4 regions of the Oceanobacillus longus genome follow, and region 3 is predicted to be linked to each of the others. Evidence: riboswitches for the same ligand, from Rfam matches in the RefSeq annotation. Region 3 holds a riboswitch; each other region holds the start of a gene.
The links. A riboswitch is a leader RNA that binds a small molecule or an ion and turns the genes downstream of it on or off. The one in region 3 is predicted to bind S-adenosylmethionine.
Positions count from the first base shown of each region.

Region 1: it holds a riboswitch for S-adenosylmethionine, as region 3 does, so the genes downstream of both, ACFOUV_RS00900 (MetQ/NlpA family ABC transporter substrate-binding protein) here and ACFOUV_RS06030 (iron-containing alcohol dehydrogenase family protein) in region 3, are expected to answer to the same signal.
Region 2: it holds a riboswitch for S-adenosylmethionine, as region 3 does, so the genes downstream of both, metK (methionine adenosyltransferase) here and ACFOUV_RS06030 (iron-containing alcohol dehydrogenase family protein) in region 3, are expected to answer to the same signal.
Region 4: it holds a riboswitch for S-adenosylmethionine, as region 3 does, so the genes downstream of both, ACFOUV_RS08055 (methionine ABC transporter ATP-binding protein) here and ACFOUV_RS06030 (iron-containing alcohol dehydrogenase family protein) in region 3, are expected to answer to the same signal.

Region 1 covers NZ_JBHSAO010000001.1:190,490-194,167, forward strand. Annotated here, with positions in the region: gene ACFOUV_RS00895 (gluconate:H+ symporter) at 1-804, shown strand, start outside; SAM riboswitch class I at 1,217-1,328, shown strand; gene ACFOUV_RS00900 (MetQ/NlpA family ABC transporter substrate-binding protein) at 1,415-2,233, shown strand; gene ACFOUV_RS00905 (enoyl-CoA hydratase/isomerase family protein) at 2,355-3,131, shown strand; gene ACFOUV_RS00910 (CaiB/BaiF CoA transferase family protein) at 3,238-3,678, shown strand, end outside.
Region 2 covers NZ_JBHSAO010000006.1:12,391-16,068, reverse strand. Annotated here, with positions in the region: gene pckA (phosphoenolpyruvate carboxykinase (ATP)) at 1-1,125, opposite strand, end outside; SAM riboswitch class I at 1,339-1,445, shown strand; gene metK (methionine adenosyltransferase) at 1,649-2,845, shown strand; gene ACFOUV_RS07720 (DUF4181 domain-containing protein) at 2,973-3,416, shown strand; gene ACFOUV_RS07715 (helix-turn-helix domain-containing protein) at 3,607-3,678, opposite strand, start outside.
Region 3 covers NZ_JBHSAO010000003.1:15,017-18,694, reverse strand. Annotated here, with positions in the region: gene ACFOUV_RS06040 (MerR family transcriptional regulator) at 1-331, opposite strand, end outside; gene ACFOUV_RS06035 (GtrA family protein) at 420-872, opposite strand; SAM riboswitch class I at 1,492-1,609, shown strand; gene ACFOUV_RS06030 (iron-containing alcohol dehydrogenase family protein) at 1,692-2,801, shown strand; gene ACFOUV_RS06025 (MetQ/NlpA family ABC transporter substrate-binding protein) at 2,819-3,628, shown strand.
Region 4 covers NZ_JBHSAO010000006.1:79,348-83,025, reverse strand. Annotated here, with positions in the region: gene ACFOUV_RS08075 (arsenate reductase family protein) at 1-45, shown strand, start outside; gene gcvH (glycine cleavage system protein GcvH) at 119-499, shown strand; gene ACFOUV_RS08065 (toprim domain-containing protein) at 608-964, shown strand; gene ACFOUV_RS08060 (thioredoxin family protein) at 989-1,303, shown strand; SAM riboswitch class I at 1,395-1,502, shown strand; gene ACFOUV_RS08055 (methionine ABC transporter ATP-binding protein) at 1,597-2,631, shown strand; gene ACFOUV_RS08050 (methionine ABC transporter permease) at 2,621-3,289, shown strand; gene ACFOUV_RS08045 (MetQ/NlpA family ABC transporter substrate-binding protein) at 3,352-3,678, shown strand, end outside.

The sequences.
Region 1 (3,678 bases), on a different contig from region 3:
CCGACTATTCTTATTGCGGGTCCGTTATTTACGAAATATGCAAGAAAAATGGTCCCTGCAGCTTTTGAGAAAGCCGGTGAGGGAAGCATTGCGAAACTTGGTGATGCGAAACAATATAAATTGGAAGATACGCCGAGTTTTGCTATAAGTGCATTTACAGCATTATTCCCAGTTATTTTGATGGGTCTTTCAACGATCTTCACCCTTATAAAGGATACTGTCGGAATGGATGACAATTTATTCTTTGATATTATTGCGACTTTAGGAACTCCTTCCATGGTAATGCTGCTTTCTGTATTACTTTCTATTTATACGATGGGTATTGCCCGTAAGATTCCAATGACAGATCTTATGGAATCAGCGGAGAGCTCAGTAAAAGCTATTGGTATGCTATTACTAATTCTTGGTGTAAGTGGCTCACTGAAAGAAGTTTTGATGGATGGTGGAGTAGGCGATTATGTCGCTGAAGTTTTTGAAGGAAGTACCATTTCACCATTACTGCTTGCTTGGTTAATTGCAGCTATTATAAGACTAGCACAAGGATCAGCAACAGTATCAGCATTAACGACAGCAGGGTTGGTTCTACCAATGGTGGCTGATTCAGATGTTAACCTAGCATTAATGGTATTGGCTACAGGTGCTGGTAGTATTATAGCTTCTCATGTTAATGATACAGGTTTTTGGATTGTTAAAGAATCATTTGGTTTGTCGATGAAGGAAACATTTGCCACATGGACCGTCTTAGAAACGATTATCTCTGTTAGTGGTCTTGCATTTGTACTACTTTTAAGCTTGTTTGTATAGTAACTTTGTAACCGAACAGTGCCTGTCACTGCTCGGTTTTTTGATTGTTTAGGAAATTATAAAATTGTATGTTGTAGATAACGTAAATACACAGAAACAGCCACGTCCAGCTCCAGCGCCCAATGACTATTGGACTTCCCTCACCTCCGTAAGATAAGTCAACATCGGTTCGCATACGCTCACCGTGTTTCCCTCACCTCCGTAAGATAAGTCAACATCGGTTCGCATACGCTCACCGTGTTTCCCTTATCTCCTACGGCTCAGTCCAGTCCATACGTCGCTAACCGGGCGCTTACGCTTTTGTTCTTATGGAATCACAAAAGAAATGAAACAGAAAATAAAATAAGTATTGACGCAATTAGAATTATACGGTAATTTAAATAGATAGAATTGATAATCGAATAGTAAAAATCTCTTATCAAGAGTAGCTGAGGGACTGGCCCGTTGAAGCTCGGCAACCTTTATGCGTTACAGCATAGTAAGGTGCTAAATCCTGCAAAACGTAATGTTTTGAAAGATGAGAGAGGATCCCTGTAGAATTTTACAAGCCTCTCTTTCTTATAAGAGAGGCTTTTCTATTATCAGTGACTTACAACAAGGGGGAAATGCAATGAAGAAGTTAGGATTTATCTTATCGATTATTTTACTAGTTGGCGTACTTGCTGCTTGTGGAGATGATACATCTGACAGCTCTACAATAAGTGAAGATAAATTAGTTGTCGGCGTAACTGCTGGTCCACACGAGCAAATCGTAGAAGTCGCTGCTGAAGTTGCTGCTGAAAACGGACTGGATGTTGAAGTGAAGGTGTTTTCCGATTATGTGCTACCGAACTCCGCATTATCAGAAGGGGATTTGGATACGAATAGTTATCAACATGGACCTTTCTTAGATCAATTTAATGAAGATCATGAGACAGATTTAGTCCCTGTTGGTAAAACCATTCTAAATCCTATGGGTGTTTATTCGGAAACCTATGAAAGCATCGAGGATCTTCCGGATGGTGCAAAATTTGGATTACCAAATGACCCAACAAACGGTGGACGCGCACTATTTATATTAGAAGAAGCTGGGATAATTACATTAGAAGAAGGCAAAGAAGAAACAGCTTCGATTTATGATATTGTAGATAATCCGAAAAACCTGGAGTTTATCGAATTAGATGCTGCGCAAATTCCAAATCAACTAAGCGAGGTTGATGCAGCTGCAATTAATACAAATTTCGCTTTAGGGGCGGGAATAAATCCAAAAGAGAATTCTATTCTATTGGAATCAACCAACTCACCATATGTTAACTTTATTGTTGTACGTGCAGAAAATGAAAATGATCCAGTGATTGAAAAATTCGTAAATGCGTATCAATCCGATAAAGTGAAAGCATTTATCGAAGAAGAATTTCAAGGTTCAGTACTTGCAAGTTGGGATGAATAAGGATAAATAAGAAAAGAAGAATGTTGCGTATTTGGAGCAGCATTCTTTTTCGAAAGGGATTCAATCGCTCGAAAACCGACTTGCAGCACGATTGAAAAAGATTAAATTGGAGGGATTACGCATGTCACATGAACTTTATATTGAAAAGGATGGCGCGATTGCAACGATAATCATTAACCGTCCACAAAAAAAGAATTGCTTCAACCTTGCCATGTTTCAAAGGCTCGAAGAATTACTTGATGATCTGAAACAGGATGAGACAATCAAACTCTTAATTGTCCGTGGGGTGGATGAAACAGCCTTTTCCGCTGGCGCTGATATTAGTGAGTTTCTCGAAGTCCGCCTGCATGCGAAGAAAGCAAAAGCATATAATGATTTCGCACTTGGAGCCATTGAAAAACTATATCGGTTTCCGAGGCCGACGATTGCCCTTATCCAAACACTGGCAATCGGTGGTGGTCTGGAGCTTGCGAACGCATGTGATTTCCGGTTTGCAACGTCAGGCAGTAAGGTTGGCATAACCTCTGCGAACATCGGCATCGTATATAACTTAGCAAGTACAAAGCGTTTATACAATTTAATTGGCCCATCTAAAACAAAGGAATTGCTTTATACAGCAGAACTCCTCACAGCAGAAGAAGCGCAAGCCATTGGTTTAATCGACTACATATATTCTCAAGAGGAAATCGAAGGCAAAGTACTAGCATTTGCCAATCGGATTCTTAGCAAATCACCGGTTGCAAATTCTGGCATTAAGCAAGTAATCCAAGCAATTACCGATGGAGAAAACACAGAGTCCGACGCTATTTCAGATCTTATTCTTGAATCCTATAGCTCCGATGATTATACAGAAGGAATCCAAGCCTTCCTTGAAAAAAGAAAGCCAAATTTTCTATAAAGGTGATTCATGAGGACTCTTTTTTCCAAAATATCCTATCCTCCTCTTGATCACGCATTTATGAAAACTAGACAACAAGAAAATAATCATAAAGGAGTACATCAAAATGGAACAAGCATTAAAAGGCATGAAGGTAATTGATTTATCACAAGTTTTAGCAGGACCTTATTGTACGATGGTATTAGGTGATATGGGCGCAGATGTCATTAAAGTAGAGAAATATCCAAAAGGCGATGATACCCGGACAATGGGGCCCTATATTCATGAAGAAAGCTATATGTACATGATGGTCAATCGGAATAAAAGAGGAATGTGTTTAAACTTAAAAACAGAAGAAGGGCTAAATGTTTTCTATGAGCTTATCAAGGACGCTGATGTTATTGTTGAAAACTATCGACCCGGCGTAACGAAGAAGCTTGGCATTGATTATGACCATTTAAAAGTAATCAATCCAAACCTGATCTATTGCTCCATCTCTGGTTACGGGCAAACAGGACCTTATCGGAATAAAGGTGGATTTGATATTATGGCACAAGGCCTTTCCGGG
Region 2 (3,678 bases), on a different contig from region 3:
TAGTTTGCTCGTGTAACCACTAAGAAAATGATACATCGCCTGTTCCTTCGTTAATCTGCTAATCGGTGGCAATGTACCCGAAGCATCGGCTGTCAGGAAAATGATTGTATTCGGATGCCCTGCAACACTTGGTATAACGATATTATCAATATTTTCAAGCGGGTATGCTGCGCGCGTATTTTCAGTTAGAGATATATCATCATAATCTGGAATACGTGATTCCGAATCCAAAATCACGTTTTCAAGTACAGAACCATAGCGAATGGCATTAAAAATTTGCGGTTCCTTTTCTTCAGAGAGATTGATACATTTTGCATAACAGCCGCCTTCAATATTAAACACGCCATTTGGACTCCAACCATGTTCATCATCACCAATTAAACGACGATAAGGATCTGCCGACAATGTTGTTTTTCCAGTACCGGATAGACCGAAGAATAATGCGACATCACCTTCAGCACCGACATTTGCAGAACAATGCATGGATAGCACATTACGTTGTGGGAGTAAGTAGTTCATGATAGAGAAGATTGATTTTTTGATTTCTCCCGCATATTCCGTACCCCCAATTAATACGATGCGTTTCTTGAAGGAAATCAATATGAAAGCTTCTGAATTCGTACCATCTATCGCTGGATCTGCTTTAAAGTCAGGAGCAGAAACAACAGTAAAATCAGCTTGATGATTATCTAGTTCTTCTTCTGTCGGTGGTATAAATAACTGTCTTGAAAATAGATTGTGCCATGCGTATTCACTGATTACCTGAATCGGTAAACGGTATTTCTCATCGGCTCCTGCAAAACCTTTAAACTGATAAATTTCCTCTTTCCCATTTAAATAGTCAATCACTTTTCTGTACAAAAGATCAAATACTTCTTCACGAATAGGTTGGTTTACTTTTCCCCAGTCAATAAAATCCTTAGAAACTTCATCGTTCACAATAAATTTATCCTTTGGTGAACGGCCAGTATATGTTCCAGTTGAAGCACAAACTGCACCAGTTGAAGTCAAACTTCCTTCATTACGGCTTAAGATCTTCTCAACTAATTGTGACACCGATAAGTTTTGGTGAATATTTTGATGGGTGTAAAGCTCTTTTAGTAATGACTTTTCCACAGTTTTCATATTGAATTCTCCTGCCTTTTTAAAGGTTTTGTATGTTATAATGAAATAACTTTTCAGATTATTTATCTTAATATGGTTATTAGTATAACACATTTAAATTAATAGTCCATACTAATTAAATAAGAATTTATGAAATTTATGTGATTCCGCTTACATCGTTAAAACAGTTGACAGTTTACCATTGTTTCGGTAATCTAATTTTGAACGGATACTCTCTTATTCAGAGTTGGTGGAGGGACAGACCCGATGAAGCCCAGCAACCATCACTACGGTGAAAAGGTGCTAACCTGATGCAAGGATTTTTCCTTGAACAATAAGAGCGAAAGGCCAGCTTGTAGTCCCTTTCCTCATGCATTGTAGGAAAGGCTTTTTTTGTTTTTAAGGATAGTAAAATTATTTTTAATGAAAACATATTTAACTGGTCATATAAAAATTGTTTTACCTTTTGAAGGTACTTTGAATAATATAGAAGAGAAAATTGATATCGAGTTCCGTAACACATAACAAAGGAGAGTTTAGCCATATGGCTGCAAATCGTCGTTTATTTACATCAGAATCCGTAACAGAGGGACATCCGGATAAAATGGCAGACCAAATATCCGATGCAGTTCTGGATGAAATTTTAAAGAAAGATCCAAATGCAAGGGTAGCATGTGAAACTACTGTTACAACTGGTCTCGTATTAGTAGCAGGTGAAATTTCCACAAGCACCTATGTAGATATTCCAGCGATTGTTCGAGAAACAGTCAAAGGAATTGGCTATACACGTGCAAAATATGGCTTTGACTATGAAACATGTGCCGTACTTACTGCAATTGATGAACAATCTGCGGATATTGCTGGTGGAGTTGATACTGCACTGGAAGCACGTCAAGGAAAAATGAGTGAAGATGAGATTGATGCAATTGGTGCAGGAGACCAAGGATTAATGTTCGGTTTTGCCTGTGACGAAACAGAAGAATACATGCCTTTACCTATTTCACTGGCACATAAACTATCCAAACGTTTGGCAGATGTCCGAAAAGAAAATGTATTGGATTATTTACGTCCAGATGGAAAAACACAGGTAACTATAGAGTATGATGAAAATGATCAACCGGTTCGAGTTGATACAATTGTTATTTCTACACAACATCACCAGGATACAACTACGGAACAAATTGAAAAAGATATGATAGAACATGTTATTCGTGAAGTTGTTCCTGCTGCCTTACTTGATGAATCTACGAAGTACTTTATTAATCCGACTGGCCGCTTCGTTATCGGTGGACCACAAGGAGATGTCGGCTTAACGGGCCGTAAGATTATTGTTGACACATATGGCGGGTATGCACGCCATGGTGGGGGAGCATTCAGTGGGAAAGACGCTACAAAAGTAGACCGTTCTGCTGCATATGCTGCACGTTATGTTGCTAAAAATATTGTAGCTGCTGGCCTTGCAAAGTCATGTGAAGTTCAATTGGCGTACGCGATCGGTGTAGCAGAACCTGTGTCCATTGCAATTAACACATTTGGTACAGGAAAGGTTAGCGAGGAAGTTCTTGTAGATGCAGTCCGTAAATTATTCGATTTGCGACCAGCAGGAATTATCCGTATGCTTGACTTGCGTAAACCAATATACAAAGAAACTGCTGCTTATGGACATTTTGGCAGAACTGATATCTTATTCCCATGGGAGAAAACAGACAAAATTGATGAATTAGTAGCAATGACGAAATAAAACGTATGATAGAAAGCCACACAACCCTGTAAAGGCTGTGTGGCTTTTTGGCAAGTAAACATTCGCCAAAACAGTAGTTATTTATTCGAATAAAGTTTGGTAGTATAGAAGTAAGGGAGGGTAGGGTATGTATTATTATGATAATGGCGATCATTTAATATTGAAAATAGTTATCCTAACAGGGACTCTTTCACTAATCCTTTTCATTTTTAATTGGATCATGAGGAAATTATTGAATGTTGAACGTCAGAAATGGTTCTCTAATCATTATGTTAATGATACACATAAAAAGTATGATAAAAGAATACGAGTAATTTCTGTTATCGCTTATTTGATTGCTATGTTTTACCTGATTGCTGACTCTTCGAATTTTGGTATGGAAACTTCCTGGTATTTATTCGTAGTTGGTATGGTCATTATGGCAGTACAAGAATTAATACGGGCTTATATGGAATGGAAATATCTAAAAGATAAAAATAATTATCTGTTTACACTAATTCAGTTGATATTTATCATTGCTACTGTAGTAGTCGTATTCAGATCTGATTTCTTTGGGATGTTTAATTTGTAGTTAGGTTTTCATTTGTAAGCTATATTCGAAATGGGGGTGTGCTTTTAATCCTTGTAGTTGATATAAAATGCAACCATAACTTTATCTATTCTTCATATAATAACAACAGGAAACAAACACGATAGTGCCTGTTCCCAACTGTGTTTTATTGCTCTTATAGTTGTGCCTTAAATTTGAATAAATGTCTTTATTAATCTAAGATTTTTTCATCACTTCGGTATTCTAAGATATCCCCAGGCTGACAATCTAACGCCTTACAAAT
Region 3 (3,678 bases):
CATGGCATTTTGCTGAATCGAGACGGAGAACCGCTTGATACAATTCCTCTATCTGCGCTTGATAATTTCCTTCTTCCGACACAGACGGAGAAGAAACAGGAATTTGCTCCTCTTTTAAGGAATGCAGCTGTTTAACAGCCTGACTTACTTTCATTCCATTATCCTGAACCTGCTCTTTTACCCATTTTAAATCGGTTATATTTTCTTCTGTGTACTCACGATGCCCGGAGGCTGTTCGTTCCGGTGTAATTGCATTATAGCGTGTTTCCCAAGAACGAATTGTAACTGTAGGCATGTCCAATATTTTTGAAACTGCTTTGATGTTATACATTTCAATACCCCGTTTATAATAACTATATAATAACTATACAAAAAATATACATTAATCATTCATTAAAATCAAGAATGGGTAAAATTAGTTAATCCGCTTTCGATACGTTACGACGGAAAACAAAATAGCGCATAAAGAAAAAGCTCGCCGTTGAAGAAAGAAACATTGCAGCACCTTTGGCAATGTTATTTTGTACAAAAATCGGTATGGAGAAAAATCCTAGTAAAGCGACACCGCCAATAAACACAAGATTACTGATTCCGAGACTGACAATTGCCTGTATACAAAAAAAGATTAATTCTTTCTTGTTTTTACTCGCTTTCTTCCTGAATGTCAGATTGGCATTGAAGAGATAACTATTCGTTACAGCTAACGTATAAGCGATTGTATTAAATAATAGAAGAATTTCATTATTATCTGTATACCAAAAGAACAGCAGCAAGTTCAAAGTACCGATATCAATGAGGGCATTCATTACTCCTATTGCACTGAATTGCGCGACTTGAAATGTCGTCTCTTTCTTGTTAGATTTCCGTATCATTTATGATTACACCCAATTCTTTTTTAAATTTGTAATTCAACTGTTCACACCAATAAAATAAGTTCGAACAGTTGGCCGGGTTAAATTTAGAATGTCTCTAATAATCCTTTCTAACTTTGATAAAAACAAGGCTGTTTTCGTACTGTTTATAGCCTCTTAATCATCGCAGAGTTGAGATAAACTGCGAAGTAACCTTTATCTTTATTAGATCCTATCCACAAAGCGAAGTATATTTCCCAAAGCGGTCGCCGAAGTTTCTGCATACTGATAGAAAACCAGCAGTTACTTCAGAGTTTATGTAACATGCGATGATAAAAATAGAGAAATTAAGCATATAGATGTATCCAGACTGTTCAGCGCTACTTGTTCATCCAAAGATAACTTGAGAAGTGTAGCTCCAGTTCTCCTAATTATACAAAGGCTTATTTATCCATTTCACTCTGCGAAAGTTGAGTTTGTAATTTTTTGCTTATTTTATCATCGTCTTGTTTATTCCACTATAAAACAGCCAAAAATGCAATTCCCGTAATTTAATTTATTGGAAAATCATTTATTCATAAAAAATGATTGACTTTTAAAAAGATTAATATTACGATGTAGAAACAACTTTATAACATAACTCTTATTGAGAGTGGTGGAGGGACTGGCCCGATGAAACCCGGCAACCTTTCTGGGGATTTTTTCCCGATAAAGGTGCTAATTCCTGCAAAATACATCTGTATTTTGGTAAATAAGAGGGGACTGCTATTATAAAACGCAAATGCCTCTCTTACCCGAGTGGCATTTTTTAGTTTCCCTAACATCAAAGGAGTGATACACATGTCAATTGCTACGGTGAAAGGATCACCGGGTCATTATCGAATTGGGGAACATGTTCTAAACGAACTGAACAGTCTTCTTTCTGAACTGAATGTTAGAAAGGTACATATTGTTACAGGCGAAAAATCATGGGAGGCAGCAAAGTCTTATCTGCCAGACGAATTTCACACGATCGATCCAAATCATATCACTTTCATCAAGGGGCATTGCACCATACAAAAAACAAAAGACCTGGCAGAAAAGTATGATCAGGAACATGTAGAAGCAGTAATTGGAATCGGTGGTGGCACTGCACTCGATATTGCAAAAGCTTCTGCTGCCCGAGCTGGTGTGAAATCCATATTAATTCCAACGATTGCAGCGACCTGTGCCGCATGGACACCATTGAGTGTTTTTTACCATGAAGATGGGAAGCATTCACATTATACAGAATTTCCTGTAGCAAATACACTCGTACTCGTTGAACCAGCGATTATTGCCAAAGCGCCGCTTAAATATTTAAAAGCAGGTATCGGCGACACACTAGCTAAGTATTACGAGGCGGATGCTCTTGTAAATTCCTTTTATAAAGGTGTGGAACTGCCGATTTGGCTGCAAGTCTCCCAATTTACTGCTAAAATTTGTCGTGATATTCTTTTAAAGGATGGAAAAGCAGCATTAGATTCCGTCAAAGAGGAACAAGTAAACGACGAACTGATCCGTGTTATCGAAACCATCATTCTGACAGGTGGTATGGTTGGTGGGTTTGGCGGCAAGGCTGGGAGAATAGCTGGTGCACATTCCATTCATAATGGATTAACCGAGGCAGATGAAGTGAAACGTTTCCTTCATGGTGAAATCGTTTCCTATGGAATTCTCATTCAACTGGCTTTAGAAGGAAAAGAGAATGATTTGAAAAAATTGCTAAATTATTATGATGAATGGGGATTCCCGGTAAATTTGAAAAGTTTAACCATCGATGCTGAAGACAAAGAACTTTTAAAACGAATTACCAAAAAAGTATTACTGCCAGAGGAATCCATTCATTTCATGGACATTGAAATTACAGAAGATACTGTCTTAGCAGCATTCCATACCGTAGAAAAGCTAACCTATCAAAAAGCATATTAACAGAAAGAGGGATAATGATGAAAAAGGGACTATTTTTAGGATTTGTTGTTTTACTTATAGGATTATTGGCAGCATGTGGTGGGTCGGATGAAGCAGAGGGCCTGCTAGAGGATGATAAACTAACTGTTGGTGTAACCGCAGGACCGCATGAAGAGATACTTGAGAAAGTTGCAGAACTAGCTTCAGAAGATGGAATAACCATTGAACCTGTTGTATTCAGTGACTATGTTATGCCGAATGTAGCATTATCTGAAGGTGAAATTGATATGAATAGCTTCCAGACAGAACCATTTTTTGATCATATGAACGAAGAACGTGGTCTAGAACTAATTAAAGTAGCCGATACAGTAACTTTTCCAATGGGAATGTATTCAGAAAAAGTAACAGACCTTAAAGAATTGGAAGATGGTGCAAGTATTGGACTTCCAAATGACCCGACGAATGGTGGACGTGCACTCTTACTTTTCGAACAAGCTGGTTTAATTACAATTGAAGAAGGCTTAGGTGTAAATGCTAGCATCAATGACATTGCAGAGAATCCAAATAACTTTGAATTTATTGAACTTGATCCTGCTCAAATACCTAGACAACTTGGGGAAGTTGATGCAGCTGCAATTAATTCAAACTTTGCACTCGAAGCAGGACTTGTTCCAGGAGAAGACTCTATCTTTATCGAACAGGATTCTCAATTTGTAAACTTGATTGCTGTCCGCGAAGAAAGTAAAGATGATGAAGTTGTTCAGCAATTTATCGATCTCTACCAAAGTGATGAAGTAAAGCAGTTTATTGACGAAAACTTCGAAGGTTCCGTCGTACCTGGATGGTAAGAATAAAAGCATAAATACCAATTGAATCATGAAAATGAAAAAAGTGCGGA
Region 4 (3,678 bases), on a different contig from region 3:
ACAGTCGGTTTCAAAGAAGAAACATTCCAGGAAACTTGGAAATAAGTATTACAGGGACTAGAAAAAGAGAACATTAAATTGTATAGTTAGATTGGAATTAATTATTGGAGGGATAAGAATGAGCTTACCAGAGGAATTATTGTATTCAAAAGAACACGAATGGATTAAAAAAGAGAATGGAAATGTACGAATCGGTATTACGGCATTTGCTCAGGACGAACTTGGCGATATCGTTTTTGTGGAATTACCTGAAGTTGGTGACGAGCTAACCGTTGATGAGCCTTTTGGTAGTGTTGAATCTGTTAAGACAGTTTCTGAATTGTATGCTCCAATAAGTGGCAAAGTAGTTGAAGTAAATGAAGAGTTGGATGACAGCCCAGAGTTCGTAAATGAATCACCATACGAGAAAGCATGGATGGTTGTAGTGGAACTGTCTAATGAATCTGAGCTTGATGAACTACTTTCACCTGATCAATACAAAGAATTAACAGAAGAATAATGCTCCTTAGGCTGACTAAAGCACACAATTGTGTATAGTCAGCCTTCGTTTTATCATATAATGTATGTAAATAAGCATCTTTCTTGCTTGCATAAGGAGTGCTATGTGATGATAACTACTGAACCAGAGAAAGTAATTATTGTCGAAGGGCTGACAGACAAACGGCAGATTGCAAAGATCATCAACGACAATGTTACGATTATTTGTACGAATGGTACACTTGGTGTGGAGAAATTTGATGAATTACTGGAAACATATGAACTGGATGAGAAGGATGTTTTTATACTGGTAGATGAGGATAAATCGGGGATAAAATTACGGAAACAACTTGCTCGCGAACTGCCACATGCGGAACACATTTATGTTAGCAGTGAATACCGCGAAGTAGCTGCCACACCTGAGAAGATTCTTGCGAGTGCTTTACTCAGCAAACATTTTTCTGTCCATCCCATATTTTTATTTTAATGCAAAGGTATAAGGTGGTAAAAGGTGCAAACTATTACAGAAGAAACGCTTAAACAAGAACGAATGTTGCTCTATATTTATACTCCATTTTGTGGAACATGCAGTGTTGCACGTGCAATGCTTGAAAAAATTGAAGCGGTTCATCAGGAAAAAATATTTTTTGAAATGAATGCGTCTTTGAACCCCGAATTTATGATTGAGAATAAAATAGAAAGTGTCCCATGCCTGTTAATTAAGGAAGACAGCCAAATAAAGGAGAAAATCTATGCCTTCCAATCAACAGGCAATATCTATAGTTATTTAATAAAGTATAAGCCTGAGTTGTTTGCGAAAAGCTAAGGATAACAGAAAGATACAAAAATTTAATATTGACATGAATATTTCACCGTGCTACTATAGTCTCACTGATTCAAAACTTAATATTTTCTATCTCTTATCTTGAGCGGTGGAGGGACTGGCCCTTTGAACCCGCGGCAACCTTCAAATTTAAATTTGAAAGGTGCCAATTCCTGCAAAGTAGCACTTTGACAGATGAGAGAACGTGAGACTTTATGTAATCTATTACGTCTTTCTGTTCTCGAGCAGATAGACGTTTTTTGTTGATTGAATGTGAATCATTAGGAGGATAAATAGTGATTTCAATTGAGGGTTTAAGTAAAATCTTTGCTCTAAATAAGAAAAATATAACAGCTGTTGACGATTTGACCCTTAATATAAAAGAAGGCGAAATTTATGGCGTAATCGGATATAGTGGTGCTGGTAAAAGTACGTTCGTACGCCTGCTAAACCGACTGGAAGAACCAACTGCAGGTAAAGTTATCATCGACAACCAGGAGATTACGGCTTTGAATACGAAGCAGCTACGGCTTGCACGCCAGGAAATAGGTATGATTTTCCAACACTTTAATCTGCTTTGGTCAAAAACAGTCGAAGATAATATTGCCTTTCCATTGGAAATAGCAGGCGCATCCAAAGCGGAACGTTCTTTGCGAGTACAAGAGCTGATTGATCTCGTCGGACTTAGTGGACGTGAAAAGGCATATCCATCCCAGTTAAGTGGTGGACAGAAACAACGTGTTGGTATTGCGCGTGCACTTGCAAACAATCCGAAAGTATTGCTATGTGATGAAGCAACATCTGCATTAGATCCCGAAACGACCAACTCCATATTGAACTTATTGATGGATATAAATGAGAAGCTTGGTTTGACAATTATTCTGATCACTCACGAAATGCATGTTATTCGTAAAATCTGTAATCAGGTTGCTGTCATGGAGCAAGGGAAAGTCGTGGAACAAGGGCAAGTCCTAGATGTATTCACGCATCCGAAAATGCCCGTTACAAAGAAGTTTGTGGAACAAATTATGGGATCCAGTAGTGAAGATGATGATATATCGAATATGATCAATACGTATAGTAACGAGGGAAAAATTCTACGCTTGCATTTTCTTGGTGAAACTACAAATCAAGCCCTCATCAGTGAATTGGCGAAAAAGTTTGATATCGATTTGAATATATTGCAGGGGAAAATAACACAAACCCAGGCTGGCGGATATGGTACATTATTTGTCCAGGCGAAAGGTGAAATTGAGGAAATTGATATGGCAGTAAGCTTTATCCAGGAAGAAACCTCAGTAGAAGTGGAGGTTATCCGAGATGCTAACTAATTTATTTCCGAATATCGATATAGAAGATTTTTGGGTAGCTACCTATGAAACATTCTATATGACAATTCTGGCATTGATTGGGACATGTATTTTAGGTCTCATCTTAGGGCTACTTCTCTATCTGACAACGAAAGATGGAATTTGGCAAAATAATGTTGTTAATTTAATCGTAGCAGCCTTTGTGAATATATTTCGGGCGATTCCTTTTATTATATTGATTTTATTGTTATTTCCTTTTACTGATTTTTTGATTGGAACTATACGCGGACCAAATGCAGCATTGCCCGCCCTAATTATCGGTTCGGCACCATTTTATGGGAGACTCGTTGAGATTGCTCTCAAAGAAGTGGATAAAGGTGTTGTCGAGGCGGCAAAATCAATGGGAGCAAAGACAAGCACCATTATCTTACGCGTACTTATACCAGAATCCATGCCTGCCCTTATCTCAGGACTTACGGTTACAGCAATTGCTTTAATTGGCTATACTGCAATGGCAGGTGTCATTGGCGCCGGTGGACTTGGAAATTACGCCTATTACTTTGGATTCCAGCGAAGAGACTTTGATGTTGTATTTCTTTGTACAATTATAATTGTTATTATCGTATTTATTTTCCAATTTATTGGGGACTTTATTACTAATAAAGTGGATAAAAGATAATTGATTTGTATATAGGCAGATGCCCATTTCAAATATATAACAACATAGAAGGAGAGAAAAAGATGAAAAAAATTCTAGCATTATTATCATTAGCATTTGTACTACTATTGGTTGCGTGTGGTGGAGGAGATTCTGACACCGGAAGCGATAATGGAACTACTGAAGAAGGAACAGAAGAGACTACGGAGATTACTGTAGGTGCATCAAGTGTTCCCCACGCAGAAATTCTTGAAGAAGCAAAACCTGTGCTTGAAGAGCAAGGAATCACCTTAAATATTGAAGAATATCAGGATTATGTATTTCCAAATGATGATTTGGCAAGTGGTGAACTGGATGCAAACTATTTCCAGCATCTCCCTTATTTGAACCAAACGGTTGCAGACACTGGT